2 regions of the Bacillus sp. m3-13 genome follow, and region 2 is predicted to be linked to the other one. Evidence: riboswitches for the same ligand, from Rfam matches in the RefSeq annotation. Region 2 holds a riboswitch; the other holds the start of a gene.
The links. A riboswitch is a leader RNA that binds a small molecule or an ion and turns the genes downstream of it on or off. The one in region 2 is predicted to bind lysine.
Positions count from the first base shown of each region.

Region 1: it holds a riboswitch for lysine, as region 2 does, so the genes downstream of both, M313_RS0114270 (Na+/H+ antiporter NhaC family protein) here and M313_RS0112505 (aspartate kinase) in region 2, are expected to answer to the same signal.

Region 1 covers NZ_ACPC01000020.1:90,733-106,736, reverse strand. Annotated here, with positions in the region: partial or broken gene sufD (Fe-S cluster assembly protein SufD) at 1-944, shown strand, start outside; gene M313_RS0114320 (cysteine desulfurase) at 944-2,164, shown strand; gene sufU (Fe-S cluster assembly sulfur transfer protein SufU) at 2,154-2,588, shown strand; gene sufB (Fe-S cluster assembly protein SufB) at 2,664-4,061, shown strand; gene M313_RS0114305 (DUF817 domain-containing protein) at 4,107-4,958, opposite strand; gene M313_RS0114300 (VC0807 family protein) at 5,476-6,144, opposite strand; gene M313_RS0114295 (DUF72 domain-containing protein) at 6,262-7,110, shown strand; gene M313_RS0114290 (bifunctional metallophosphatase/5'-nucleotidase) at 7,125-8,492, shown strand; gene M313_RS0114285 (YunC family protein) at 8,561-8,863, shown strand; gene M313_RS0114280 (HD-GYP domain-containing protein) at 9,058-10,164, shown strand; lysine riboswitch at 10,262-10,453, shown strand; gene M313_RS0114270 (Na+/H+ antiporter NhaC family protein) at 10,595-12,160, shown strand; gene M313_RS0114265 (sodium-dependent transporter) at 12,513-14,048, shown strand; gene M313_RS25330 (methionine/alanine import family NSS transporter small subunit) at 14,048-14,152, shown strand; gene M313_RS0114255 (M23 family metallopeptidase) at 14,588-15,571, opposite strand; gene lipA (lipoyl synthase) at 15,831-16,004, shown strand, end outside.
Region 2 covers NZ_ACPC01000019.1:374,510-390,513, reverse strand. Annotated here, with positions in the region: gene sdhA (succinate dehydrogenase flavoprotein subunit) at 1-391, opposite strand, end outside; gene M313_RS0112515 (succinate dehydrogenase cytochrome b558 subunit) at 420-1,028, opposite strand; gene M313_RS0112510 (YslB family protein) at 1,381-1,812, shown strand; gene M313_RS0112505 (aspartate kinase) at 2,104-3,345, opposite strand; lysine riboswitch at 3,498-3,684, opposite strand; partial or broken gene uvrC (excinuclease ABC subunit UvrC) at 3,755-5,532, opposite strand; gene trxA (thioredoxin) at 5,856-6,170, opposite strand; gene M313_RS0112490 (electron transfer flavoprotein subunit alpha/FixB family protein) at 6,554-7,531, opposite strand; gene M313_RS0112485 (electron transfer flavoprotein subunit beta/FixA family protein) at 7,728-8,501, opposite strand; gene M313_RS0112480 (enoyl-CoA hydratase) at 8,566-9,339, opposite strand; gene fadR (fatty acid metabolism transcriptional regulator FadR) at 9,373-9,960, opposite strand; gene M313_RS0112470 (long-chain-fatty-acid--CoA ligase) at 10,119-11,807, opposite strand; gene M313_RS0112465 (cation:proton antiporter) at 11,939-13,117, opposite strand; gene M313_RS0112460 (cation:proton antiporter regulatory subunit) at 13,117-13,611, opposite strand; partial or broken gene M313_RS23485 (DUF350 domain-containing protein) at 14,268-14,678, opposite strand; gene M313_RS0112450 (endonuclease MutS2) at 14,693-16,004, opposite strand, start outside.

The DNA.
Region 1 (16,004 bases), on a different contig from region 2:
TGCAAAAGAGCACAGTGATCTTGTGAAAAAGCACTTCATGCAAGATGGTGTTAAAGTTGATGAGCATAAGCTGTCCGCTTTACACGCTGCATTAATGAACGGCGGAGCATTTCCTTTATGTTCCTAAGAACGTTGTCATTGAAGAGCCGATCCAAGCGATCTACCTTCAAGACCAAGCAGAAGCTGTGTTCAACCACGTATTGATCGTGGCGGAAGACAATAGTGCGGTTACTTATGTAGAGAACTATCTGTCCAATAATGATGGGGATGGTTCCATCTTCAACATCGTGACAGAAGTTATCGCTAACGGAAACTCTAAAGTGCAATACGGCGCTGTCGACAACCTTGGAAAAGGTGTCACAACTTACGTTAACCGCCGCGGAGTAGTTGGACGTGACGCGACGCTTGAGTGGGCATTAGGCCTGATGAATGATGGCGACACTATTTCAGAAAACGTAACAAACCTTATAGGTGACGGCTCTGTTGGAGATACAAAAACAGTAGTGGTTGGACGTGGAGAGCAAAAGCAAAACTTTACAACAATGGTTGTACATTTTGGTAAAAACTCTGACGGTCAAATCCTTAAGCACGGCGTAATGAAAGACAGCGCAAGCTCAGTATTTAACGGTATCGGTAAAATTGAGCACGGTGCATCTAAATCTAATGCCGAGCAGGAATCTCGCGTGTTAATGCTTAGTGAAAAAGCTCGTGGAGACGCTAACCCGATTCTTCTAATCGACGAAGATGACGTAACAGCAGGTCACGCAGCATCAGCGGGCCGCATTGATCCACTTCAGCTTTACTACCTAATGAGCCGCGGAATTTCCAAGAAGGAAGCAGAGCGCTTAGTAATCCACGGATTCTTGGCTCCTGTAGTAAATCAATTGCCAATCGAGTCGGTTAAAAACCAATTGATTGATGTAATTGAAAGGAAAGTGAAGTAATGAATATCCAAGAGATACGTCAGCAGTTTCCGATTTTGCATCAAGAGGTCAATGGAAATCCGCTTGTGTATCTGGATAGTGCTGCTACATCTCAAAAGCCGCTAGCGGTAATTGAGGCGTTGGAGAAGTACTATAAAGGGTATAACTCCAATGTTCATCGAGGAGTTCATACTTTGGGTACGAGAGCGACAGACGGTTATGAAGGTGCACGCGATAAAGTAAAGAATTTTATCAACGCAGCCCACAGGGAAGAGATTGTCTTCACTCGTGGAACAACGACTGCTCTGAATCTTGTTGCTGGCAGCTATGCACGCGCTAACCTAACGGAAGGCGACGAAATAGTTATCACCTACATGGAGCATCATAGTAATATCATTCCATGGCAACAGGCGGCAAAAGCCACTGGTGCTACTTTAAAATATATCCCGCTGACAGAGGACGGAAGCCTGTCCTTATCAGATGTGGAAGCTACCATCACGGAAAATACGAAAATTGTTTCCATCATGCAGGTTTCTAACGTATTAGGAACCATCAACCCGATTAAGGAGATCGCTGAAATTGCCCATAAACATGGAGCAATCATGGTGGTCGACGGAGCCCAAAGTACTCCACATATGAAAGTGGACGTACAAGATTTAGACTGCGACTTCTTCGCACTGTCTGGTCATAAAATGGGTGCTCCAACAGGAATTGGTGCTCTATACGGAAAAAAACACCTGCTTGAGAACATGGAACCAATTGAGTTTGGTGGGGAAATGATCGACTTTGTCGGACTGCAGGAATCCACTTGGAAGGAGCTGCCATGGAAGTTCGAAGGAGGTACCCCAATTATTGCGGGTGCGATCGGACTTGGCGCAGCAATTGACTTCCTGGAGCAGGTGGGAATGGACAATATTCTTGCCCATGAACATAAGCTTGCAGACTATGCGATGAACCGCATGTCCGAAATCGAAGGAATCAGCATTTACGGTCCGCAAAAAAGAGCGGGACTTGTTACATTCAATATAGACGACGTACATCCACATGATGTAGCTACAGTGCTGGATGCTGAAGGAATTGCTGTTCGTGCAGGACATCACTGTGCACAGCCATTAATGAAGTATCTAAACGTTTCTTCCACCGCACGTGCTAGTTTTTACCTGTACAACACGGAGGAAGAAGTTGATAAGCTAGTAGCATCATTAGTGAAAACAAAGGAGTACTTTAGTAATGTCTTTTAATAATTTAGATACTCTCTATCGTCAAGTGATTATGGATCATTATAAAAATCCGCGCAACAAAGGGACAATCGAGTCTGACAGCATCACTGTCGACATGAATAACCCTACGTGCGGTGACCGCATCCATTTGACACTTCAAGTGGAAGATGGAAAAGTAGCGGATGCAAAGTTTGATGGCGAAGGATGTTCCATTTCTATGGCATCTGCTTCCATGATGACCCAAGCAGTAAAAGGGTTAGAAGTGGAAAAAGCTTTAGAGCTTTCCCAGATCTTTTATGATATTATGTTAGGCAAAGAATATGACGACGAAGCGATGGACTTAGGGGATCTCGAAGCACTTCAAGGTGTGGCAAAATTCCCGGCACGTATCAAATGTGCCACTCTTGCATGGAAAGCCATGGAAAAGGGAGTCAAATCGGAATAAGCAAGGCAAGATAGGGAGTGATAGTGCGGCAATATACGCTGCACTGTTGCTCACCTCTTGAATGGAGGGAATAAAATGGCGAAAAAAATGCCTGAAATCGGCGATTACAAGTATGGTTTTAAGGACAAAGACGTTTCCATTTTCCGTTCCGGCCGTGGTCTTACGAAAGAGATCGTTGAAGAAATCTCTCGTATGAAGGAAGAGCCTCAATGGATGCTGGATTTCCGTCTTAAATCATTAGAACATTTCTATAACATGCCAATGCCACAATGGGGCGGCGATTTGAACAGCTTGAACTTTGATGAAATTACGTACTACGTAAAGCCATCTGAGAAGTCTGAGCGTTCTTGGGATGAAGTACCTGAAGAGATCAAGCAGACGTTTGACAAATTAGGTATTCCTGAAGCAGAACAAAAATATCTTGCAGGGGTATCTGCTCAGTATGAATCTGAGGTTGTATACCACAACATGCAAGAAGACTTAGAAGATCTTGGTGTAGTGTTTAAAGACACAGACACAGCGTTAAAAGAAAATGAAGACATCTTCCGTGAGCACTTCGCGAAGGTAATCCCGCCGACAGACAATAAGTTCTCTGCATTGAACTCTGCAGTATGGTCTGGTGGATCTTTCATCTATGTACCAAAAGGTGTTAAAGTGGAAACTCCACTACAAGCATACTTCCGAATCAACTCTGAGAACATGGGTCAATTCGAGCGTACGCTTATCATCGTAGACGAAGGCGCACACGTACACTATGTAGAAGGCTGTACAGCACCTGTTTACACAACAAACTCCCTTCACAGTGCGGTAGTAGAAATCATCATCAAGAAAGATGCTTACTGCCGTTACACGACGATTCAAAACTGGGCGAACAATGTATACAATCTAGTTACGAAGCGTGCAGTGTGTGAAGCGAATGCAACGATGGAGTGGATTGACGGGAACATTGGTTCCAAGTTAACGATGAAATACCCAGCGGTTATCCTTAAAGGTGAAGGCGCTCGTGGTATGACTCTTTCCATCGCATTAGCAGGTAAAGGCCAGCACCAGGATGCAGGGGCGAAAATGATTCACCTTGCACCAAACACGTCTTCCACTATCGTTTCTAAATCCATCTCCAAGCAAGGTGGTAAAGTAACATACCGTGGAATCGTACACTTTGGAAAAAAAGCTTCTGGCGCACGCTCTAACATTGAGTGTGACACACTAATCATGGATAACCAGTCTACTTCTGATACGATCCCTTACAACGAAGTGTTCAACGACAACGTTTCTCTTGAGCACGAAGCGAAGGTATCCAAAGTATCCGAAGAGCAACTTTTCTATCTTATGAGCCGTGGCTTATCTGAAGAAGAGGCAACAGAAATGATCGTAATGGGCTTCATCGAGCCATTCACAAAAGAACTACCAATGGAATACGCAGTAGAAATGAACCGTCTGATCAAGTTCGAGATGGAAGGTTCTATTGGGTAACATTTAGTTATAAAAAAACCTTGGCGTGCTTGCATGCCAAGGTTTTTATTTATGGAAAGATATTTTATCATTTAAGCTACTAGAACCTTTCCCCTTCACCCGCTTCAATGTCGCCACAATAAGAAAGCTGACAATCACGAGCAATAGCCAGGAACTCACCTTTCCCAAATGTACAAGGCTCCATGCCTCTGTTTGATTTGGATATTCCCATGCGCCGAAAAATGTTGCGATGTTTTCCGCGATCCAAATAAAAAATCCGATTAGGACAAAGGAAAGGGCGATAGGCATACGGTAACTCTTTTCACCAACTTCATACCGTACCCAAGACTTCCAAAACAGAATAATGACTAAAGCAGATAACCACCAACGAATGTCGATCAAATAATGATGGGTGAAGAAATTTAGATAAATGGCTGCTGCGAGCGATACCACAGCCCAAAAAGGAGGCCAGTCAACAAGCTCCACATTCAATCTTCTCCATGCCTGACAAAGATAACTCGCGACACTTGCATACATAAACCCGCTGTATAATGGGACGCCAAAAATCTTGGAATAGCCTTCTTCTGGATAAGACCACGACCCCATGTGTACCTTGAAGATCTCAAGTGCCAATCCGATAACGTGAAACAAGGTGATGACTTTTAATTCATCGCGGGTTTCAAGTCCAGACCGTAACATCCACCATTGCATTAGAATGCAGATAACCAGAAGCCAATCATACCGTGGAAGGAAGGGAAGAGGAATCACTTGCGTTATGGCTAGAGATGCAAAAATAACGACAGGAAACACGCAGGAGAGAGCCTGTTGCCAGCCGAATCGAACGAGTTGTTTAAACGCGTCTAAGATGGACCATTGCTTCTTTTCCAACTTTGAGTCAAGTTCTATACTTCTATTCATATTGGGTTACCTAAAAATTGTGTTTTGCGTATCATCACAGACACCTCGCAAATTTAATGTTATTTATTGAATTTACCATATTATTTATTGATAAACAATAAAAAAATATTGATTTTTTTATTAAATTGGTAGTACATTCTACCTCGTTGGGGATGAAGACACTTCGGACAAGAAAATCAGCGAGGGAATGTCTTCATCCGCATGATGAAGACACTTTGGAAAAGGAAATCAGCGAGGGAATGTCTTCATCCGCATGATGAAGACACTTTGGAAAAGGAAATCATCATAGGAATGTCTTCATCCGCATGATGAAGACACTTTGGAAAAGGAAATCATCATAGGAATGTCTTCATCCGCATGATGAAGACACTTTGGAAAAGGAAATCATCATGGGAATGTCTTCATCCGCATGATGAAGACACTTCGGACAAGAAAATCAGCGAGGGAATGTCTTCATCACCTCCACACAAAAAAAGCACCCATTAAAAAAGGAGTGCCCCAACCATCATACTCACAATCACCGAACCAGTTCCGTATCATCTGAATCTGACTCCGGTACCTTATCTTCTTTCTGCTTTTCCAGATACTCATTAACCTTCAAACTAGAATAAATAAACCCAGCCGCAATCAACACGCCAAATACCCAACCGTTCACCTTCATGAAGAACAAGATTCTGTCATATCCTTGAACGCCGTACACGCCGATCAAATAGTATTTCAAGCCGGCAGCCACAAAGCCGCGCAAGGCAAAAATTCCTGTAAGGATATAAAAAGCGGGCAGTATCGATTTTTGGCTATAGAGCCGCAAGCTGTCTTCGCGCTTGTGTCCTTGCAGGTAGGCGATATCAACTCCTAAATAAAGAGCCAATGGTTTTTTTACAAGCATGGTTCCCAGGATGAACAATCCAAATCCAGCAGATACATATACCGAGTTTTGAAGCATAGTAAAGGCATCACCTGAAAGGATATCAACCAGCGTGCTCACTAAAAGAGAAACCATAATAAATATCCCTGTCACATTAAACTGCCTCTCAACAGCGAAACGAACGATTGTGTACACAAACCCCGGCGCAGTGGAAAGCAATATTGCATAGTAGTCTCCAAGCGGTTCTTGTCCAAATTTCCAAATCAGATAAGGTAAAGCCAAATAGAATAGTAAGTCAAAAACAACAATCTTATTTTTCATAGCGCCTCCGAAAGTAACAATGATACATTCATCATACCAATTACTCCCATATTCTGCACTATAAACATGAGAAATTACCTTCAGTTATGATAAAATGTAAAAAATGAGGTGAAGCGGATGATTTATGTTGGGGTGACAGGCTGGGGGGATCATGATTCGTTATATACTGCGGGTATTGCACCTAGGGACAAACTGCTGGAATATGGTGCCCACTTTCCTACCGTAGAGGTGGATGCTTCCTTTTATGCCATTCAACCGAAACAGAACGTAGAAAAATGGGTTGCGGATACACCGGAAAATTTTCAGTTTATCGTAAAGGCATATCAAGGAATGACAGGTCATCAGCGCGGTGAGATACCTTTTGACACAAAAGAACTAATGTTTACATCTTTTAGGGAATCTATTGAACCCTATGAAAAGGCTGGGAAAATGGCGATGGTTCTTTTTCAATTTCCACCATGGTTTGAGTGCAAGAAGGAGAATGTCGATTATTTGAGATGGTGCAAGGAACAAATGGGCGACACAAAAGTAGCCCTCGAGTTCCGTAACCAGACATGGTTTCAGCCTGCCTATCACCACAGAACGCTGAAGTTTATGGAAGAGGAAGGGTGGATTCATAGTATTTGTGATGAACCACAAGCGGGAACAGGGTCTATTCCGACCGTCCTGCATCCTACAGATCCAGACAATACACTAATCCGCCTGCATGGAAGGAATGTTCATGGTTGGACAAAGCCTGCATCAGGGAAGGAGTGGAGAGAGGTTCGCTATTTGTATGATTATAACCTTAACGAACTTATGGAATGGAAGGCGAATCTAGAAAGGTTAACTCCATCATCTAGTAACATCTACATGTTATTCAACAATAACTCTGGAGGTCATGCAGCTGGAAATGCCAAACAAATGATTGACCTATTGGGTGTCGAATACACAGGATTGGCACCAAGGCAATTAGATTTATTTTAGAGGAGAGAAACGTCGTGCAACAAATTAGAATTTTACATACAAACGATATTCATAGTCATTTTGATGCGTATCCTAAACTTGCTACTTTTCTATACGAGCAGGATTCCACACTGCCATCGGCCCTTGTCGATATTGGGGATAATATGGACCGTTTTCACCCTATCACCGAAGCTACCGGTGGCAAGGCCAATACGAGTCTCTTGAATATGCTTGGCTATGATTATGCCACGTTCGGAAATAATGAAGGAATAACATTGGACTATCAGGGATTATCACAGCTTTATGAGGAAGCAAAATTCTCTATTTTAGCTGCCAATCTGTTCGAAACAAATGGCGATTATCCGGATTGGGTAAAGCCTTATGATGTGAAAACCATGGGTGATGTTAAGGTTGCTTTTATTGGAGTAACAGTTTTTTATCAGCATTTTTATGCGCTGCTCGGCTGGAAAATAGAAGACCCTTATATTATTTTGGAAAAATACCTACCTACTTTAAAAGAAGAGGCCGACGTTATTGTGGTACTTTCGCATCTGGGAATTTCTGATGATGAGGAGATGGCAAGGAGGTTTCCAGAGATAGACGTTATCCTTGGTGGACATACCCATCATGTTCTGCCTGAAGGAAGGCGGATTGGAAATACATTAATTTGTGGAGCGGGGAAGTATGGGCAGTATATAGGCGAGATAGATCTTGGGTATGACCAAGAGTTAAAAGCTCTAACTCATTCTACTGCCAAACTTCATAAGTTGGAACTCTATAAACCAGATCAACAAGTAACAGAGCGGATAAAAGACATGGAACAAGTAGCGGAGAAGCATTTGAATAAAAAAGTAGGAAGTTTGGAAGAGTCGCTACAGGTAGAGTGGTTTGCATCTTCTATTTTTCCAGATTTGCTTGCAGATAAGTTAAGAGAATGGTGTGAGGCAGATATCGGGATGGTCAATGCCGGTGTATTGCTTGATGGACTTGAAAAGGGAGAAGTGACACTTGGGATGCTCCATCGTATTTGTCCTCATCCTATTAATCCTTGCAGGGTGACGTTGACTGGTGAGGAGTTAAGGGAAGTCGTCCAACAGGCTCAGCACCCCGATATGGAAAACTTGAGAGTGAAAGGGCTTGGATTCCGTGGTGAAGTGATGGGGCGTATGGCATTCAGCGGTGTCAGGTTCGACACAGAGCCGATAAAAGACGGTAGCGTTCAGGTGACAGATATTTATATTGGAGGTAAACGGTTAAAAGCAACAGACAGTGTAACGGTAGGGACCATTGATATGTTTACTTTTGGAAGAATGTATCCAAGCATCATCCGGGCAAAAGAAAAGAAGTTTTTTCTGCCAGAACTGCTTCGGGATGTATTAGCACATTCATTTTCTGATAATTGACCTATTTTTCACACCCTTTCCACGCGTAAACCATAAATTGATATGGGAAGGGAGCGTGACAATTATCTATGATTGAAATGACACCAATTACAATCGAAGGCCATACGTTTACTGCGATTACGGTGCGATTGCCAAAGACTAATTTCTTGGCGGTAACTAGCGATAAAGGGTATATCATGTGCGGAGCGCTGGATGTCGGCTTATTGAATGCCAAGCTGAAGGACCGAAAGATCATTGCGGGGCGGGCAGTTGGGGTGCGTACCATCGAGCAATTATTAGAGGCCCCTTTGGAATCCATTACGTATGAGGCGGAGAATGTGGGCATTACGGTTGGGATGCCGGGCAAAGAAGCTTTGTTAAAAATGCTATAAAGGGTGGGGGCGCTAGTTTGGTTGACTTGCAGCCTTTACCCCAAATATATAATACCATCGTGTTCATACGGTGGTATTTTTATGTTGCGATAAACTTTTCAAAACTTTTTTCTATATTAGCAAGCTTTATCCCGGAATTTTTACTATAATAGGAAATATATAGATTTTGTCGAAATGTGAAGATAGGAGAAGTTATGAGACTATTACCTACAAAATCAATGAAACCGGGAATGGTGTTGGCCAGATCAATCTACAATGATTCTGGTAGAGTGCTGTTGAGTGAAGGGATCTCTGTTACTTCACGCATGATTACACGTTTGCAACAATTAAATGTTACCTATGTATATATAGAAGATGCACGGACAAGCGGGATGGAAGTGCCTACTATTATCTCGGACAAAACCCGTAAGGAAGCAGTAAAGACAATTACTGATACCTTCAAATCAATCGAACATGAAAAAGAATTAAGTAAGTGGTTTGTGATGGACAAATCATCCAAAAGCATCAAGTCACTTATCCAAAACTTGCTGACAGACATGAAATCAAATGACGAAGTGTCCGCCCTGTTGACGGATGTGTATGTGCACGACAATTATGTGTTTACCCATTCGTTAAATGTGACGCTTTATTCCCTTTCCATAGGGTTAAAATTGGGGTTGTCCCAAAAAGACTTAGAAACATTAGGACTTGGTGGAATTCTTCATGATATCGGCAAGATGTTGATTCCCAACGACATTCTTTTCAAGCCAGGGAAACTTACAAGCGATGAGTTTGCAGAGATGAAGCGGCATGCGACCTATGGGTACGATATCCTTCGCAACATGCAGACCATTCCGTTAATGGTTGCACACTGTGCTTTCCAACACCATGAACGCCTGAATGGAAGTGGCTATCCTCGCGGCATCAAGTCAGATGATATTCATCTGTTTGGTAAAATCCTTGCTGTAGCGGATGTTTTTGATGCTGTTACTTCCCACCGGATATACCGTAGTGCCATGCTGCCACATGAAGGCCTAGAAATTTTATATGCAGGATCTGGTTCGTTGTATGAACCAGAGATTATTGAAGCGTTCCGCAAATCGGTTGCCATCTATCCATACGGCTTGATGGTTACATTGAATGATGGAAGAAAAGGGCTTGTTGTCGGGCAAAATAAAGACCTAACAGAACGACCTGTCATTAGGGTGGTCGAAGAAGAAGGTGAAGAGTTGGAAACACCTTACGATATAAACTTAAAAGACCATCTGAGTTTAGCGATTGTTGACTGCGATTCCCTTGAAAAAATAGCAGCAGTCAGCTAAAAGGAAAGAGTAGAGAAAAAAGAAATATATTTCCTTTGTCCTATAGCAGGATATATGTTATAGTGAAATCATAAAATAATATACTTCCCTTATCATACGATGAGGTAGAGGCTGCATAGCATAAGAGTAAAACTACTGGAGGTTGACACCTAAGATGGTAGAATGAAAGGATGCTGTGCCGAAGCAATATGAGCGGTCAAACTCATGTTGCTGGGGTTATCTTGAATAAGGATAACACTGCCATTATGACCGGTACGGACGGTTTTTATAATGGAGGGCTACTGATCGGATGGAGGATAACACATTACATAGGTAATGATAGTTATTTTCTATCATTACTTTTTATTTTGTTTTCTTTCAGCGCCTTCCATTGTTGTAAACCGTTTGATGCCAGTCAAACATATTACAGCTTAATGGGGGTTTTTTTGTTATGGAAGGAACAATTTATTCTTTAATTCCTCCAGTGCTTGCGATCTTAATGGTTATCTTGACCAGAAGAGTTTTGCTTTCACTTGGAGTAGGTATTCTGGCAGCAGCTTTAATGTTAGCCGATTTCAACCCGGTAACAATGGTTGTGCTGATCTGGGATATGGTATTAGGTCTTTTTTATTCGGTAGACGATAAAGAGTTGAACTTATGGAATATTTATATTCTTGTATTCTTAATTATTTTAGGAATTATTACTGCATTTATTTCTATCACTGGTGGCAGCAGGGCATTTGCTGACTGGGCACAGACAAAAATCAAGACAAGAAGAGGATCAAAATTTTTAACAGCTATTTTAGGGATCGTTATTTTTATTGATGATTATTTTAACGCATTGGCAGTAGGTCAAATCAGTAGACCTGTAACGGACCGTTACAAAGTATCACGTGCAAAATTAGCGTACTTGATTGATTCTACCTCGGCACCGATTTGTGTCATCTCACCTGTTTCGAGTTGGGGTGCTGTTATTATCGGTATAATTGGAACAGATGTAATCGTAAGACAGAATATTAGTGACTTAACAGCAATCAGTGCTTTTATGCAAATCATTCCGATGAACTTATACGTTTTTTCTGCATTGATTATGGTATTCTTGGTAAGTTACTTTAATTTCAATATTGGGCCGATGAGAAAGCACGAACAACGTGCAATGGAGACGGGTGAATTATACGATTCTGAAAAAGAAGTGCCTGGAGAGCTGTCAGACGAGCTTCCTACTAGCACAAAAGGAACGATTGGCAATCTTGTGTGGCCGATTGTAGCACTTTTTGTTGGGGTTATTGGAGCGATGCTTTGGACGGGTGCTTCCGCAATTGAAGGAGATATTACTGTTTTAGGTATCTTTGAAAATACAGATCCATCTGCAGCATTATTCTATGGTGGATTGTTCGCTTTAGTAGTTTCATTCATCTTACTTTTCAACCAGATTTCCAAAGGCGGAGTATCAAACAGTGTAGTGGGTCGCGGGATAGCAGAAGGAACAAAATCCATGCTTCCTGCCATCTATATTCTATTATTTGCTTGGACCATTGCAGGATTGATTGATGGTTTAGGAACTGGAACATACATTGCCGAACAAGTAGAAAACTCTAATATTAATATTGCTTTCTTACCAGCAATCATTTTTGTCATTGCCGGTTTTACAGCTCTTGCAACAGGAACTTCATGGGGTACTTTCACACTGTTACTTCCTATTGCAGGTCAAATAGCAGTGGCAACAGATGTATCCATTTTATTACCTGTACTTGCTTCTGTATTGGCTGGGGCGGTATTCGGTGATCATTGTTCACCAATTTCCGATACAACCATCCTTTCCTCCACTGGTGCAGGATGTAACCATATTGACCACGTGCTAACTCAGCTACCGTATGCGCTCATTAGTGCAGGTGTAGCGATTGCAGGATATATTGTGCTAGGTTTGACTGGAAGCACATTGCTTGGACTGCTAGTAGTATTAGTGGCATTTGTTATTATCGGTATTAGTTTTAAAGCGATGAAACCAGCAGAGTAATCTCATAATACTTTTCAAATAAAGTAATAAACACCTCCTTTTTATCTACTTTTAGTTAAGTGGTAAAAAGAGAGGTGTTTTTCTTTTGGGGAATTAAATGAATAAATATTCATAATATAACTCTTGTGTATCAGTACATTTAGCCATTTAAGCAACATTGGTAGAATAAAAATACATTGTTGATTATTGTCACAAGGTGTCGATTAATATAGTGTAAAAGTTTGTTTTGACATAGTCATAAAGTCTAGTTATACTATGTATAAATTATATTAAATAATCAGAAAAAATAAAACATTTGGACTCTTTCATCTATTTTTTGGTAAAAAAGAGTCTAAGTAGGGGGAGAAAGAGAATGGAAAATCGACCGCAATGGGGGACAAGAGCAGGATTTATTTTAGCAGCGGTTGGATCGGCCATCGGGTTAGGAAACATTTGGCGTTTTCCAGCAACTGCTTATGAAAATGGAGGAGGGGCATTCTTTGTACCATATTTATTCGCTCTTCTGACAGCAGGTATTCCGTTATTGATCCTTGAATTCACTATGGGTCATAAGTACCGCGGATCTGCACCACTTTCTTATGCAAGAATGAACAAAAAGTATGAATGGCTTGGCTGGTGGCAAGTTGGTATAGCATTCGTAATTTCTACTTATTATGCTGTCATCATTGCATGGGCTATGTCTTACTCCGTGTTCTCACTGAATCTGAAGTGGGGAGACGACACAGGCGGATTCTTGATTGGAGAATACCTTCAGGTAGCTGCACCAGGTGAGATTGGGGGACTTGTTCCTTCTGTCCTTCTTCCATTAGTAATCGTTTGGGCAGTAACACTTGGAGTACTATTTAAAGGCGTTAAGAAGGGTGTAGAGGTAGCAAATAAGATTTTCATCCCTGCACTTGTTGTATTGTTCTTAATTATCGTTGTCCGCGCTCTGACACTAGAAGGGGCTGGAACAGGACTAAACGCTTTCTTCAAACCTGATTGGAGCACTATTGCTGACGGTAAGGTTTGGGTTGCGGCATATGGACAGATTTTCTTCAGTTTATCCATTGCATTTGCCATCATGATTACGTATTCCAGTTATCTACCGAAAAAATCTGATATCACCAATAATGCATTTATTACCGGTTTCAGTAACTCCGGATTTGAATTATTAGCAGGTATCGGTGTATTCAGTATTTTAGGATTTATGGCAGTTCAGCAAGGTGTTGGCGTAGATGAAGTGGTAGCGGGCGGTGTCGGATTAGCGTTCGTTGTATTTCCGCAAATCATTAATGAATTCCCGGCCTTTAAAGAACTGTTTGGATTCTTGTTCTTTGGATCACTAGTATTGGCTGGACTATCTTCATTAATCTCTATTGTAGAAACATTTGTTGCTGGGGTTCAAGATAAATTCAAAGTATCCCGTACAAAAGCAGTAGCATTTGGTGGTGGATTGTCGGCAGTTATTTCTATCCTATTTGCAACAAAAGGCGGTTTGAATTTCCTTGATGTTGCTGATTACTTCATCAACCAATTCGGTGTGGCGCTTGCAGGTCTCGTGCAAGTAATCGTGGTTGTCTGGTTCGCAAGACAATTGAAACCATTGCAAAATCATGCCAATGAGATTTCCGATGTTAAATTAACTGGATTCTTAGGCTCATGGTGGAAGTTATCCTTGGCAGTCATCACTCCGATTGTACTTGGTTATATGATGTTTGACCTGATCCGTACAAATATTGCGGAAGTGTACGGAGCGGCTGATGGGTATTCTCGTATCTTCACGATTCAGTATGGTGTGGTTGTCGCGGTGCTTGCATTGCTTGTAGGTATTGCCTTCTCCCTTATTAAATGGAAAAAAGACACGTTGGAACTTCCGGTTTCTTCGTCTAAGGAGGTCAATAAATAATGGAAACAAGTGCGATTATCATGATGGTTGTCGGAATTGTCATCATTTGGGGTGGCCTGGCTGGAAGTATCCTGTGGGCTATGAAGAAGAGTAAGGAAGCATAAAATAAAAAGGCTGCTGATCGAGTAATTCGGTCAGCAGTTTTTTTAGACATAAAAAAGTAAATAATCCGGTTGATCTCCGTTCCAGGCGCTTCGCTTGCCTGCGGGCGGTCCGTGAGCCTCCTCAGGCTTTCGCCTTCCGGGGTCTCACCTGTCCCTTCCTCCCGCGGGCGACTACGCGCCTTCCACTCCAACCAACAAGGTAATTTCACTTACCAAAAGGTAACGAGTTAGTTGGATCAGCATAAACGTTTATTTAACGGAATTTCTAGCTGTGTATTGGAGCAAATGGCGGAGACTCCTGCGGGGGAGTAACGGTAGCTTGAGACCCCAGAGGCGAAGCCGAGGAGGCTCAAGCACTGTCCCGCGGAAAGCTCAGCCATTTGCGGAAAGGAACAGCGGCGTTTAACCACTTCCTATGTTTTTTTCGTAAAAATATTAACGTTTCCTTCTATCCCCACGTTCCCAGGATTTTAAGTGCGGGAACGGGTCAAAGGACCATTCAGAGTAGCCGTTGTCTTTGTACATGCCATAGTGTAGATGCGGAGGAAATTTTCCTGCTGTCCCAGGCGGTCCATATCCAGAGCTTCCAACAGATCCGATAATTTGCCCCGGCTCTACGACTTGACCTACTTCAAGGTCCTTGGCAAAGCCGTTTAAATGAGCAAAATAATGATAGGTGTTATTAATGTCACGAATGCCAAGACGCCACCCCCCAAATTTGTTCCACCCTTTAATCTCAATGATTCCATAACAAGTGGAACGGACGGGAACACCATAGCTAGCAAAAATATCTGTGCCTTCATGCATTCTTCTCCCACCCCAACCCCGTGCATCTCCCCACGTATTGCGGTAACTGAAATTGGAACGGATTGGAAGAGGGAAAGCGTGTGTATCCAGCTTAAGTGTATTATACGTACTGTACAGCTTCATATGGTTCATAATAAGCCCGACCGTTTTATCTCGCTGATAATACTCCCATAAGGCAATTTTGATATTTTCTTTGTCAGTACCATAGGGCTGAAGATAATTTGCAAATGTAAACAATACATCTTCATCATTCGTAGAATCAGCGACTCCATCACCATTCCCATCCATCCCCATTCCGCCGAAGAATTGAATGCTCATAGGATTGTTGTCTTGGGCATTGGGGTTTAAAGGACCTGCCCATACCTCAGGTTTGTAGTAAATGCCGATAACACCTTTGGCTTTTGGAATATCTTTTCTTACTCTGCGGACATTTCTTTCATATTGGTCAACAGCGGCGAAATAGTACCATGGAATCTGAGTGACAGATTGCATTCGATTATATAGTTCCTGCCTTTTAGCATAGATTTGTTCGTCTGGTAAGTTTGTTTCGGCAGCAAAAGTATCTGCAGGGATCATGCTAAATAGAAAAATTACGCACAAAAGTAGCCGTATCAAGTCCTCACTCCTTCCTTTTCTTTCATTTACTACTGTTAGTTTGGTAAGTTTTCCTCATTTCATAAATACTAATTCATGGAAGATTGTCAGGAGTATGTCTGTGGAAGGTTTTGGACTTGTTTCTTTACCAGATGTTTGATAAAGTGACAGGTGTGAATATGTCATTTTCCCTATGAGATAAGTTAGAATAGTGAAAATATACAGATAAATTATTGATGAAGTCATCTTGAAAATAAGACAAGTTGGAGTTGATCATATGGCTAAAAAAGAGGAGTACATACGTAAACCAGATTGGCTGAAAATCAAGCTGAATACGAATGAAAACTATACAGGACTTAAGAAACTGATGAGAGAGCACAACCTTAACACAGTATGTGAAGAGGCCAAGTGTCCGAACATCCATGAATGCTGGGCAGTAAGACGTACCGCC
Region 2 (16,004 bases):
CTGTTGTTGCTCCAGCAAATGCTGTACGGTGATGCTGTGTTCCACCAAAGCGACGGAAGTCTAGTAATCCCTCAGGAGTACGGTTGAACATAACTCCCATACGGTCCAATAGATGGATGATTCCTGGTGCCGCTTCACACATCGCTTTTACAGGAGGTTGATTCGCTAGGAAATCTCCCCCGTATACGGAATCGTCAAAGTGTTCCCATGGAGAATCCCCTTCTCCTTTAGTGTTTACTGCCCCGTTAATTCCACCCTGGGCACAAACTGAGTGAGAACGTTTAACTGGTACTAATGAAAATAGATCAACTGGTACACCGGCTTCAGCGACTTTGATGGTTGCCATCAATCCCGCAAGTCCACCGCCGACCACGATTACTTTTTTACTCATATGTAACTCACTCCTTAATAGTTGCTGTTTAGACGAATGCTAGAATTGCACGTACCCCTACGAAAGATAATGCAAAGAAAATCCCGATTGTTACGTAGGTTGCAATAAGTTGAGAACGAGGAGTTACTGTAATTCCCCAGCTTACACAGAAAGACCAAAGTCCATTTGCAAAGTGGAAGATTGTTGCAATTACCCCAACAATGTAGAACCAGAACATGAACGGACTGGACAGGATGTCTGCCATCATGTTGTAGTTAACTTTCGCACCAAGTGCAGCTGCGATTCTCGTTTCCCATACATGCCATACGATAAAAATTAATGTAACGATTCCTGTAAAGCGCTGAAGCATAAACATCCAGTTACGAACAAATCCATACTTGCTTACATTGTTCTTTGCTGTAAAAGCAATATATAAGCCGTAGATAGCGTGGAATAAGATTGGAAGAAAGATTACAAAAATTTCTAGTGCATAACGGAACGGCAAGCTTTCCATAAAATGTGCCGCTTTGTTGAATGATTCTGGCCCTTTTGTCGCAAAGTGGTTGATCACCAAATGCTGAACCAAGAAAAGACCCACAGGAATGACTCCTAGTAACGAGTGGAGCCTACGAAGTAAAAATTCACGTTCAGTTGCCATCACTTAACCCCCTTTTTCAAGTAAGAAAATAGATTAGATGTTTTGTAAGTTCTGCTTTTCACTATCTATTATAGTAAAAAATCATTGAACTCTCCATCTCGTTTTTTAAACTTTCAATATAATGAAAGCCTTTACAGATATATCGACAAATATGTGACATATTTATTTTACTCCCCTATATGTGTAGCGTCAAGAAAACGCGACCAAAAATTGTACTTTTAAAAATACTTTTACCATTGAATAATTTTCAGAAAAATATAAAAATATATTAATAGAATAAAATACTCCATACGTTTCATTTATTAACCCGATAGGATGGTATATAATGAACAGAGAGAAAGAGGGGAACTAAATGACTGAATCGAACAACCAACAACAAGTGATGGACACACAAATTCAAGTCCCTATCTTCGGGTACGAACTGATTCGCGATATGCTCCTACCTGACCTATTGGGGAAAGATCATACCCAGGTCATCTATTGGGCAGGAAAGCAGCTTGCACGCAAGTTTACCATTGATACTCAAGAGGGAATCGGCCAATTTTTTAAAGAAGCAGGCTGGGGAGAACTTGAGCTATTGGAACAGAACAAGCATGAAGTAAAGTACGTGATCCGCGGGGAAATGGTGACGCGCCGCCTTGACTTGAATAAAGACGCGACTTTCCAGCTTGAAGCAGGATTTCTTGCTGAACAGATCCAACGTCTAAAAGGCAAAACTGCGGAAGCGATTGAAGAACAGAAAAAGAAAAAAGAAATATTGATTACAGTGCAGTGGGATAAGTAATGGTGTTGCTGCCTCCAGGGTGGTTAGCCTGAGCTAGTTTAGTTTAGTTGCTGGGTTTTGGGTTATACTGCCTTACGGGTGGCAATTTAATAGAACATGTCGTTCCTTGTCGAACGGCATGTATTTTTTATTTTTCGGACAGTATTTGGGTGAGTTTGGCTCGTATTTTGCTCCGTTTGGCTCGGATTTCTATTTTACGGACAGTAAATCCCCCGCAGCACGTCCTCCAACAACAAAAAAGCACCCTCTCCACAGGAAAAGGGCACTCCACAAACAAAAACTACTATTCTTTTAGCTTAATACTCTCTCAACAGACTCTTCACCAAGCTTAAATGCCACATGAAGTGCCTCTACAGCTCGAACCATCTCAGCAACATCAACAACAGTAGAAACTTTGATCTCTGATGTGCTGACCATTTTGACATGAATGCCTTCTGTAGCAAGAACTTGGAACATTTCCGCTGCGACCCCGGGATTGGAAACCATACCAGAACCAACGATGGAAACCTTCGCCAAGCCGCTCTCCTGCTCGATACCCGTGAAACCTAAACGGCCTTGATGCTGCTCTAACACTTCAATCGTTTCTTTTACGTCCACTGTTTTAACAGAGAACGAAATATTTGTTGTATCTTTATCCATGCTCGTTTGAATGATAATGTCCACATTCAAACTGTGCTGAGCTAATGTTGTAAAGATGGTGGATAATGTATGTAGTTCATTTGGCAAGCCACATACGGTAATACGGGTGATTTGGTCTTCGAATGCTATTCCTCTGACAACTAGATTTTTTTCCATGGAAACTTCCTCCTCAATGATCGTTCCTTCTTCCTCTTCCATACTGGATCGTACAACCAGTTGCACGCCATAATTTTTTGCAAACTCGACCGCACGCGGGTGAAGTACACCTGCCCCTAAGTTTGCCAGTTCCAGCATTTCATCATAAGCAATTGCCGCAAGCTTTCTTGCCCCTTTTACATAACGAGGGTCTGTTGTGAATACTCCCGTCACATCTGTATAAATATCACACTTCTCCGCCTTCAAAGCAGCAGCCAATGCAACCGCTGTTGTATCCGAACCGCCTCGGCCTAGTGTAGTGATCTCGTTATTAGCAGTTATTCCTTGGAAGCCCGCAACAATGACAATCTTACCGGCATCCAAATAACTTTTTAACAAATCTGTTTCAATATGCGTAATTCTTGCGTTCCCGTGTACAGGCTCTGTGCGGATTCCTGCCTGCCAGCCTGTTAAGGATACTGCTTCATGGCCTCTAACTTGCAATGCCATCGCCAATAGGGAGATGGTGATTTGTTCGCCTGTTGTTAAAAGCATATCCATGTCGCGCTTGCTTGGATGGGGGTTAATTGCATTTGCTAATGTTAGCAATTCGTCTGTTGTTTTACCCATTGCTGATACGACGACAACCACTTTGTTTCCGTTTTCCACTTCACTGATGACTCGACTTGCAACGTGCTGAATTCGTTCAACCGAGCCCACTGATGTTCCTCCGAATTTCTGTACAACAATCGTTGACATGTGCACCATTCCTTTTTCATTGATTAGTCTCATCATAATGTTAGATAGTTCTCAGTACGCATTTAGCCATGGCAGCTTTTTTGGGATATAAAAAAACAGCAATGAGCTAATGTCTCATTGCTGTGATTGGTAAAATAAAGAATCCGTTCACGCGGTGAGATAGCTCTCCAGGCAGCACAAAGACAACCTGACAGTCCTACATTTCTTAAACGCAGAACCAGTAAAAAAAAGAAAAAGAGACTTTTTTTTACTTCGGCGATCCTCCCCTTTCCGTAATCATCTCGGAAGCTCTTTCTTCTCCGATTACATACTTTTGAAGTTCGCACCTCTATCATCACTTCATCGATTTGAAGTGGCACATTATGAAATTAATAGTGATTATATCAGACAATAAGAATCCTTACAACACCTATTCGCGAAGTTTTTTAAAAATTTCTTCAGCTATCGGCTTCGGTATTTTTGCAGCTTGTATTTCTTCCACTGTGGCTTCTTTCATCTTCGAGACAGACCCGAAGTGTTTCATAAGCGCTTTTTTCCTTGTTGCCCCAACCCCTGTGATTTCATCAAGTATTGATTGAAAAACACTCTTACTCCTAATTTGACGATGGAACGTAATCGCAAATCTGTGAACCTCATCTTGGATTCGCTGCAAAAGATAGAACTCTTGACTTGTCCTCTCAAGCGGAACAATCATAGCTTCTTCGCCTGCAAGAAGGTTGCTCGTTCTATGTTTATCATCTTTCGCAAGGCCGACAATCGGAACAAATAAATCCAATTCATTTTCAAGGACGTCCCTTACCGCACTCATATGGCCTTTGGCACCATCGATTACAATCAGGTCGGGTAGCGGTAATGATTCTTTCAACACACGCGTGTACCTTCTTCTGACTACTTCCCTCATGGATTCATAGTCATCAGGTCCTTGGACGCTTTTGGTTTTATATTTACGGTACTCACGTTTCTCAGGTTTCCCGTCGATAAATACCACCATGGCAGAAACAGGATCCGTTCCTTGGATATTCGAGTTATCAAACGCTTCAATGCGATGCGGGGTAATAATCCCCAGTATTTTCCCAAGGTTCTCGACAGCTTTTATCGTTCGGCTTTCATCCCGTTCAATCAAGGAGAACTTTTCTCCCAGGGCCACTTTTGCATTCTTGTTTGCCAAATCCACCAGCTGCTTCTTTTTACCACGTTGCGGCTGAAGGACATTGGTTTGTAAAAGTTCTTGTGCAACCGGCAGGTCAATTTGACTAGGCAGCATCACTTCTTTTGGTACAAAATGATTTTGCTTAGAATAGAACTGCCCGAGGAATGTAAGGAAATCCTCTTCCGGTTCATTATAAATCGGAAACAACGACACATCTCGTTCAATCAGTTTCCCCTGGCGGATGAAAAAGACCTGCACACACATCCATCCCTTGTCAAAAGCAAATCCGAAAACATCCCTGTCGACAAAGTCATTCATCTCCATCTTCTGCTTTTCCATTGTCGCTTCGATGTTAATGATTTGGTCTCGGAATTCTTGTGCCCGTTCAAACTCCAGGTTTTCAGAGGCTTTCATCATTTTTTCGGTAAGCTCGGTTTTGACTTCTTTGTAGCCTCCATTAAGAAAACGGACAATTCCATCGACCATTTGTTTGTTCGTTTCTTCAGATACATGTTCCACACATGGAGCCAGACATTGACCCATGTGATAGTAGAGGCAAACCCTGTCTGGCAGCGTCATGCATTTTCTTGAGCGGATAGATTCGGTCTAAAAGCTTTTTCGTTTCATTTTGCGGCTTGAACATTTGGGTATGGCCCAAAGTATTTCCCTTTTATCCTTTTGCACTTTGCGGGTAATTAATAGACGCGGATGCTTTTCCGCTGTAATTTTAAATAAAAGGATATCGTTTGTCATCTTTCAGCATGACATTGTACTTAGGATTATGTTTTTTTATTAAGATTGAGTTCCAATATCAGCGCTTCTATATTGGAGGACGTCACAATATATTCAAAGTCTACAATTTCATTTACAAGTCGTAGCGTTTTGCCATCGTGGCTTCCTGTAAAATAAGAGCGTACACGATTTTTTAGCACTTTCGCCTTTCCGACATAGATTATTGTTCCTTGACGGTCCTTCATCAGGTAACATCCCGGTTGGTCAGGCAGTATGGCAAGTTTTTCTTTTAATGATTCGTTCAATGTTTTTCCTCCCAACCAAAGATTTTTTTCGTATGTAACTATTATACCTTGTTTCGTACGTATGTTCCATTTGGAAGTTTTAGGATTAGTGGGGGATGATGGGATGGGATTTTGGGAGGGTGTTGGTTGACGGTTTTATTGATATATCGTGATTTTTCTTGATATATTTCATTTTTTCTTGATATATTTCATTTTTTCTCGATATAATCCAAATTTTATTGATAAATTGAGATTTTTCTCGATATCCCCACACTCATTCGCCTATCTATACCTCAAAACACGCAAAAAGCCCGGTCACAGGACCGGGCTTTCCCCAAAACGCATTAAGCGTGCTTGTTTAATAATTCAGCCAAAGCTTCTTTCGGTTGGAAACCTACTGCTTTGTCTACTACTTCACCGTTTTTGATAACAAGTAAAGTTGGGATGCTCATAACGCCGAATTTTCCAGCAGTTTCTTGGTTCTCATCCACATCAACTTTTACGATTTTCACTTTGTCACCCATGTCTTGATCTAATTCTTCAAGAACTGGAGCGATCATTTTACAAGGTCCGCACCATGGTGCCCAGAAATCTGCAAGAACTAGGCCTTCGCCAGTTTCTTGTGTAAAGTTTTGGTCAGTTGCATTTGTAATTGCCATAATAAATTCCTCCTAAGCCTTTTATCTCACAGTTAACAATATATGCTGTTAATGTGTTCTCTGACAGATGGAAAATCTTTCAGAGTTTTACTATAGCTAAAGTATAGCATTTACCACATAGTGTTGCTAATTATTTGCTTCGTTATAGGTTTACCCGTTTTCGGCCATTTTATTTCACATAAGGTTTCTCGTAAGCCGCTAGTGATTTCCGCAAATGGCTTCGCTTTCCGCGGGACGGTGCTTGAGCCTCCTCGCTGCGCTGCGGGGTCTCAAGCTACCGTTACTCCCCCGCAGGAGTCTTCGCCTTTTGCTCCAATCACCAGCTAGGTTATCTTTAATCATCAAAACAGCCAAGCACCTAAGTGCCTGGCTGTGATTTGGACTTAGTTCGTCACCAATAGCTTTTTAAATTCAGCTGTTAGCATTGGTACTACTTCGAACAGGTCACCGACGATACCGTAGTCAGCTACTTTGAAGATGTTTGCTTCTGGGTCTTTGTTGATTGCAACGATTACTTTGGAGTTGGACATACCAGCAAGATGCTGGATAGCTCCGGAAATACCGCATGCAATGTAAAGGTCAGGTGTTACTACTTTACCTGTTTGACCGATTTGCAAGGAGTAATCGCAATAGTCTGCGTCACACGCTCCACGGGAAGCACCTACTGCAGCTCCTAGTACGTCTGCCAATTCTTTTAATGGCTCGAAACCATCTTCAGATTTCACGCCACGCCCGCCAGCTACCACTACTTTCGCTTCGGAAAGATCTACACCTTCCGTTGCTTTGCGAACAACTTCTTTAATGATCGTGCGAAGATCCTTTACATCTACATCTAAGGAAGATACGTCACCTGAACGTGACTCATCTTTTTCAAGAGATGCGATGTTGTTTGGACGTACTGTTGCAAAGATAACGCCATCTGTTACGATTTTCTTTTCAAATGCTTTACCAGAGTAGATTGGTCTTGTAAATACAAGGTTTCCACCAACCTCTTCCACTTCAGTTGCATCAGAAATTAAGCCAGAGTTTAATTTGGACGCCAATTTAGGAGATAAGTCTTTTCCTAAAGCTGTATGGCCAAAAATAATTCCTTCTGGGTTTTCGGATTCAATTACCGCCATTAGTGCTTGGGAGTAGCCATCAGATGTGTACGCTTTCAAGTTTGCGTGTTCAATTGTAACAACACGGTCTGCACCGTAAGCGATTAGTTCTTGAGCAAGTGATCCTACGCCTTCCCCAACTAGTACAGAAACTACTTCTCCACCTTCTGCTACTGTTTTCCCTGCTGCAATTGCTTCAAATGATACATTACGCAATGCGGAATCACGCACTTCTGCTAATGTTAATACTTTTCTTGCCATGTTTGTCTCCTCCTATCCATGTATCTATCTATAAAATCTTCTTAACAACGCTTTTTGATTTCCGCAGCTGGCTTCTCTTTCCGCGGGGCACTTGCTGAGCCTCCTCGGCAAGCCTGCGGGGTCTCACCTAAGCGCTACCTCCCGCCGGAGTCTACGCCATCTGCTCCAATCAAACGCTAAATGTTTATATGACGTATTAAATTACTTTCGCTTCGTTTCTTAGTGCGGAAACTAGTTCTTTAACTTGTGCATCTAGTTCACCTTGAAGCACGCGACCTGCTTCTTTTTTCGGTGGAAGGTAGATTTCCAACGTTTTTGTTTTTGCTTCTACATCGTCTTCATCAAGGTCTAGATCATCTAGTTCTAGTTCTTCAAGAGGCTTTTTCTTTGCCTTCATGATACCTGGAAGAGATGGATAGCGCGGGTCGTTTAAACCTTGTTGTGCTGTTACAAGCAGTGGAAGGGATGTTTCAATAACTTCCGAATCACCTTCTACATCGCGCACGATAGTAGCTTTTCCGCCTTCGATTTCTAGCTTCGTGATAGTTGTCACGTAAGGAATATCCAATAATTCCGCTACACGAGGTCCAACTTGACCTGAACCGCCGTCAATTGCTACGTTACCGCCGATTATCAAGTCTGCATCTTTATCTTTTAAGAATTCCGCCAAAATTTTTGCCGTAGTAAATTGGTCTCCATTTTCTACATCATCTTCCGTGTTGATCAGGACAGCTTTGTCAGCACCCATCGCAAGTGCCGTACGAAGTTCTTTTTCTGCTTCTTCAGACCCTACAGTCACAACTGTTACTTCTCCGCCATGCGTGTCTCTTACTTGAATTGCTTCCTCTACCGCATACTCGTCGTATGGGTTGATAATGAATTCTGCACCATCTTCATTTATGCTGCCATTTGAAACCGTTAGTCTTTCCTCCGTATCAAATGTTCTTTTTAATAAAACAAAAATATTCATCACAGTACCTCCTGTTTAAACATTATTTTTATTAGTAATATTCAGATTTTATATTATAAAAAAATTACTTCCCTTTAAATTCGGGAGCTCTTTTTTCCATAAACGCTGTAATGCCTTCCTTGCCGTCTTCTGAAGTGAAGACTTTACCAAATAATTGTGCCTCTCTGTCTACCCCTTGATAAAATTCTTCATGCTTAGCAAAGCGGGACAATTCAATAACAGAAGCAACCGATATTGGTCCTTTTTGTGCAATTTTTTTCGCCATCTTCAAAGCTTCATCCATTAAAACTTCTTCATCGACGGCTTTATTCGCAAGTCCCCACTGAACTGCTTCTTCCCCAGTTAATGTGTCGCTTGTGAACAGCATTTCAAATGCCTTTGCGGAACCAACCAGTTTAGGCAATCGCTGTGTTCCAGCAAACCCAGGAATTAAGCCCAATTGCAATTCCGGCAGACCAAGCTTGGCTGTTTTTGTTACCAAACGGATATGACAACCCATTGCAAGCTCAAGGCCTCCGCCTAGGGCTGCACCGTGGATGGCTGCGATGATTGGTTTTGGAAAGTTCTCCATTCTTTCAAAAAGATCTTGACCAAATTTCGCAAGCTCTGCAAATTCTTCCCCAGTTTCCACCGTGGTGAATTCTTTAATATCCGCACCAGCCGAGAAGAATCTTCCTTCTCCGTGAAGCAGTACTACTCTTACATCTTCTTGCTTTTCCAGGTCATCCATCATTAATGAAAGCTCTTTCAAAACTGCGGATGACAAAGCATTCGCAGGGGCTTTGTTGATGGTGATGAGTGCAATTCGATCTTCTACTTTCATTTGCAAGAATTCCATTATTAACCCTCCTTATGTAAAGCGGAGAGCTACTTAAGGGGTAGCTCCAAACCCTTTGATTAATAATTCATGTACTCTTGGTGCGATGGATGTCAGCTCGTACTTTTGGTCATTCATAACCCACGTGGTGATTGTTTCATCAATCGTACCGAAAACCATTTGCCTTGCAAGGCGGACATCTAAGTCGGAACGAAGCTCACCGTTCTTTGTACCAGCCAGTAAAATTTCATCCACAACATGTAGATACCCTTTTAGCACCTCGTTAATCTTTAAACGAAGCTCTAAATTGGATTGCCTTAATTCCAACTGCGTAACGATGGCAAGATGGTGGTCTTCAGCAAGCATGGAAAAGTGTTTTTCTATCAACGTTAATAATTTCTCTGTTGATGTCGATTTTCCTGCAATTTCTTGACGAATCTTTTCGACGAAGAGTCCCATTTTCTCCTGAAACAGTGAAATAAGAATGTCTTCCTTATTTTTAAAATAAAGATAGATGGTCCCGTCTGCTACTCCGGCTTGTTTGGCGATCTTGGAAACCTGTGCCTGGTGGTAGCCGTTTTCTGCTATGACGATTACTGCAGCATCTATTATTTGTTTATATTTAGGCTTTTGTTGTTTCAAGCTTTTCGCTCCTTTTTGAAAATGAATGAATAATCATTCATATTTTCATGATACTGTACCATGAATGAACTGTCAATCATTATCTTATCATAATTTTAATGATCGTTACTATACAAAAAAAGAGAGAGAGGTTACTTTCTTCTCCCTCTCTTTAACTATCACTTCGCTATTTTTTGCTTTTCTTCTTCCACTAATGCTCTTCTGAGGATTTTCCCTACGGCAGTTTTTGGAAGTTCATCTCTGAACTCGTAGTATCTTGGGACCTTGTAGGCAGCAAGATGTTTACGGGTATATTGGTCCAATTCTTCTTCTGTCAGCTTGGATCCGGCCTTTTTCACGATATAGGCTTTAACGGTTTCGCCGCGGTAAGCATCTGGAATTCCTGCGACTACTACTTCTTGAATTTCTTCGTGTTCATATAATACTTCCTCAATCTCTCGAGGGTATATATTGAATCCACCGGCAATAATCATATCCTTTTTACGATCCACCACATAGAAATAACCGCGCTCATCCATATAACCTAAGTCTCCGGTCAGGAGCCAGCCATCTCTCAATACAGCTTCGGTCTCTTCTTTTCGGTTCCAGTACCCTTTCATGATTTGTGGACCTCTTACAGCAATTTCTCCAATTTCTCCAGTCGGAGCCAGTTCACCATTTTCCATGGAAAGTATGACGGATTCTGTATTTGGCCAAGGTATCCCGATACTTCCTGACACTCTTTCATCCCAAAGGAAATTGGCATGTGTTACAGGAGAGGCTTCTGAGAGTCCATATCCTTCCACCAGTTTTCCTCCTGTTACACGTTCAAACTGCTCTTGCACCTCAACAGGAAGTGCAGCAGATCCACTGATACAAGAATCTATGGAAGATAAATCATACTTTTTAATATCAGGATGATTTAAAAGGGCAATATAGATGGTCGGTGCCCCAGGAAATAAGGTTGGCTTTTCCTTTTGAATGGCTTTCAATGTGGTTTCAGGGTCAAACTTGGGTAAAAGGACCATTTCAAATGCCTGCATGATAGAAAGGTTCATTACCGCCGTCATCCCGTATACATGGAAGAACGGAAGAATACCAATCACCTTTTCCTGTGCCTTTTTGCATTTATACATCCATTTCACACTCATCATTGTGTTAGAAACAAGATTCATGTGTGTCAACATAACGCCTTTAGGAAAGCCTGTTGTGCCTCCAGTATATTGTAGCAACGCAAGATCTTCGTTAGGGTTGATCGCTACATCAATGGTTTGTGCTTCTGATTGTTTAATGATTTCGGTAAACAAATGGTTTTGTCCACTATGCTCCACCTTCACCACAATTCCGTACTGTTTTTTCTGAACAAAAGGGTAAAGCATGTTTTTAGGGAACGGAAGATAGTCCTTTATTCCCGTTACGATAACATGTTTTAGTTTTGTTAGCGCTTTCACCTTTGACACTCTTGGATATAAAATATCTAGCGTGATGATGATTTCGGAGCCGGAGTCATTGACTTGGTATTCGAGTTCACGTTCCATGTATAGTGGATTGGTTTGCACCACAATTCCGCCCGCTAAAAGAACGCCATAATAGCTGATAACAGCCTGAGGGCAGTTCGGGAGCATGATAGACACTCTGTCGCCTTTTTCAATTCCAAGTCCTTTTAAGTAGTTTGCCAGTTTTAAAGATTGATCATACACTTCTTCAAATGTTAATTTTTTGCCGAGGAAGCTGATAGCCGTTTTGGTTGGATATTCTTCCGCCGCTTGTTTCAAATAAGACTGCAGTGTTCGCTCTTCGAAGTTGATCTCATGAGGTATTTCTTCTGGATAAAGTGATAGCCACGGCTTATTCACTACTTGCTCCATTCCATTCCCTCCTCTTTATCGGCCTGTACTACTACAAAAGGCCCATATCTGTTTGTTATAGTATATCAGCAAATCCATAAAAATTATAACATTTTTTTGATTTTTGCAAAAAATGCTGAAAGATGACATCCTTAGCCAGGAACTTTCAGCTTTATATTCTTTTTAACTCTTTTCTTTTCATAGAATAGATTCGTCAATTTTGGCGCCAAAATGAAAATCAAAATCCCAAGTATCGCTGAGGTCAAGATAAACACACTGCTAAAAACCTTCGCCGCTCCAGTGGCAATAGTTGCAATCACAACGGAAAATTCTCCTCTAGGGGTTAATGAAAAACCAGCTCTCAACGCCACCCTTTTTGTGAGCCCGTACCATCTTCCACCAAGTATTCCGACGAAGATCTTTCCAAGCAAAGCCCATCCAACCAATGTAAACAATAACCCTACATACGGCACTACTTCCCCAAGGTCGATTGTCGTACCGAAATGCATAAAAAAAATAGGCAGCAGCAAATCTCTCACTGGCAAGGTAACCTGCTCTATAGCTTCAGAGCGCTTCGTTTCGGCAAGCATGATACCTGCCAAGAATGCTCCCAATACTTCTGACAGCCCAAGTAACAATGCCAAACCTGCATAACTAAGGGCAATCCCGACTGTTAGCATGATGAAGATATCACTTCCAACCAACCGCTCAAAGAATTTCTCCAAGCGAGTGAAACCGAAGCGACCAATTACCATCGCAACAAGTGTCAACAACAAGATCTTACCCAAAAGAATCATAAAGTCCATCCCTGTTATCCCACTGTCTGAGGCTAATCCAATTAGGACTGCAACAATGATTGGCGCTACAATATCCTCAAAGATGAGGATTGCCAGTATGTATTCGGACTCTGCATTTGCCAATCTTTTCGTACTTTCCAATAGTTTGGCGGAAATCGAAGAGCTTGTAGCATATAGGACCCCTCCTATAATGAAGGAAGTCAGTAGGTCTAGTCCAAAGAATAGACAAATAACTGCTGATATCCCAAAGTTTAAGACAACATCCAATAAGCCTGGTTTCCAGACCTTGATTGCCATTTTCTTTAGTTTTTTCAAGGGGAATTCCAACCCTAGTAAAAAAAACAAAAGAACAATTCCAATTTCACTTGCTGTATACAATAATTCGTTTTCTGAGATGAATGTTCCGATGCCTAGTCCTAAAAATATATATAGTATGACGCCAGGAATTTTTACTTTTCCCCCAACATACCCCATAACAAATAGAACGAGTAGTATGACTCCTATGCTTACAAGTATCGGAGTACTTTCATGCATCAGGTAGCATTCCCTCCCTCGCAAAGCTTGGTGAGTTTTTCAATTTGCGCTTGTTTGCCACAAACCATCAGCACATCCGCTTCATGGAGCTTTACATCAACGTCCGGTACAGCGATGTTATCTTCACCCTTTACAATACCAATAATGGATGCCCCTGTTTTGGTTCTTATTTTCGATTCTCCGATGGATTTTCCAATTAAAGAGGAACCTTTTTTCACTTCAATCCACTCAATGATGATTTGTTTCTTAAATATTTTCATTTTATCCATATCTACAGGTTGATAGATCGCACCCAGCAGCTGAGCCCCAAGTTCCCTTGTTTCGTCTGAGGTCAAGGAAATGGAGAAATCTGCTTCATCTTGATCAGGGTCTTCAAAAAAATACATCTCTCGTTTCCCCGAGTGGTGCACAACCAAAACCACCATATTCCCTTCAGCCGTAACAAATGATAGCTTCTTCCCAATCCCCGGTAGTTCCGTAGTCTTAAATTGCATCTTAAGAACCCCTCCCTTACCACCTATATTCTCTAAAACCACCTATTCTCCCTGCTCAACAATTTATCAGGGGTAAGAAAAACCGCCCCGTCTTTTTTTTTTAAAAAACATTAGTTAGTGGTTAAGCACCGCTGTTCCTTTCCGCAAATGGCTTCGCTTTCCACGGGACGATGCTTGAGCCTCCTCACTGCGCTGTGGGGTCTCAAGCTACCGTTACTCCCCCGCTGGATTCTACGTCATTTGCTCGAATCCACAGCTAAAGTATTTATAAAACGAAATTTTATAAATGTAACTCTATTATTTATATTTTAATAGCTTTTAAATGACCAACTGTATGTGAAATTACCCAGTTGATTGGAGTGGAAGGCGCGCAGACGCCCGTGGGAGGAAGGGACAGGTGAGACCCCGGAAGGCGAAGCCTGAGGAGGGGCTCACGGACCGCCCGCTGGCAAGCGAAGCGCCTGGAACGGAAATCAACCGGATTTTATACTTTCTTATCTTTAAAAAAAGGAAGAATCAGCAATGTGAAACTTGCTTCTTCTTCCTCACTGTTATTTACTCTTTATGCTACTAAAAGATAAAATAATGCCAACTACAATAAACAAAATACAGCATCCTATCAAAACTTTTGCTAATGTTTCCAACGTTTCTACTCCTTATCCAATACTTGCCCCGATAATAAACGATAACCCTACAGAAATGACAAAAGAAAATAAATCCGACGGCCCGATTTCCATTTCGTATTTCCTCGTCAATGTTAAAGCTTGGTGTTAAAAAACTCAAAGATAAAGTAAGCAAACAACAACAAGACAAACCCAGCCGCTCCCCAGCCGATCATCGTCAACAACGAATCATGATCACTGATAGAATACCTGAAAATGTTAGCGATTCCGAGTATTTTCCCGCCTGTTGCCATCGCTACTGCAAAATTTCCATTCTTAATTTCTTCCATGTTTTTATACTTTGTCACTAGTTCAAAAATAAGCCAGAAACAATACAAGACATAGAACCACCACACTAAAATTGGCAGCAGTTCTGACTAAGTCATTTTCCCAAAAAGCAGACATATCAGGCTCCCCTCTTATTTCAGTTCGACTACGGTAACACCAGTGCCACCTTCAGACGCCTCACCAAATCGATAATTCTTGACGGAACGATGATTCTTCAAGTAATTCTGCACCCCAACACGCAATGCTCCTGTTCCTTTACCATGAATGATAGAAACTCGGTGATAGCCTGCTAAAGTTGCGTCGTCTAAGTATTTCTCCACTCTCATGAGTGCATTTTCAAAACGTTCACCACGTAGGTCAAGCTCTATGCTTACATGATAATCTTTCCCTTTGATGGTAGCGAGTGGCTTTGTTTCCACGGGCTTCGGTCTGCTAACATATTGAATGTCTTTCGTTTTCACTTTCATTTTCATGATGCCGATTTGAACTTGCCATTCTTTGTCTCCCGTTTTCTGCACGAGATGCCCTTTTTGATTAAGACTCATCACTTTCACTTCATCACCAGGCTCAAGTGTTTGGTTGCTGACTTCCTGTTTTTTCGTGGCTGCAGATTTTTTAACGGTAGGCACAGCGCCTTCCAATCGTTTTTTCGCATCGATCAATTCATGCTCTTTTACATTGGCGTGCTGTTCCATGCGCATTTTACGCAACTCACGGATAACCTTTTCTGCTTCTTCTTTCGCATCCTCCACCATCTTCTCGGCTTTTTCGGCTGCTTTTTCGTACAATTTATCACGCTGTTCATTTAACTCCTGCATTTGCTGTTCGAGATCTTCATGTAGCTGTTGTGAGGTTTTTCTTATTTTTTCTGCTTCTCTCCATTCTTCTTCCGCTCGTTTTTGAGAAGCTTCCAAAGAAGCAATCATATTCTCCACTTTGTTGCTATCCTCACTGACAAATTCTTTGGCACGGTCAATAACTTCCATACTTAAGCCTAGTCGTTTGGATATTTCAAACGCGTTACTTCTTCCTGGAACCCCGATAAGCAAACGATACGTAGGGCTTAGGGTATCTACATCAAATTCCACACTGGCATTTACCACGCTTTCCCGGTTATAGCCATAAGCCTTCAGCTCAGGATAGTGGGTGGTCGCAATAACACAGGCTCCGCGTTGATAGACTTCATCCAAAATGGATATAGCAAGGGCGGCCCCTTCTTGAGGGTCTGTTCCTGCTCCAAGCTCATCAAATAGAACAAGACTGTCATGATCGACCTTTTTAAGAATATCCACAATATTAACCATATGCGAAGAAAATGTACTTAAACTTTGTTCGATAGACTGCTCATCACCGATATCTGCATAAACTGCGTTGAACACTCCCACTTCTGAGCCGTCTTGAGCGGGTACATGCAACCCGGATTGCGCCATAATTGTTAACAAA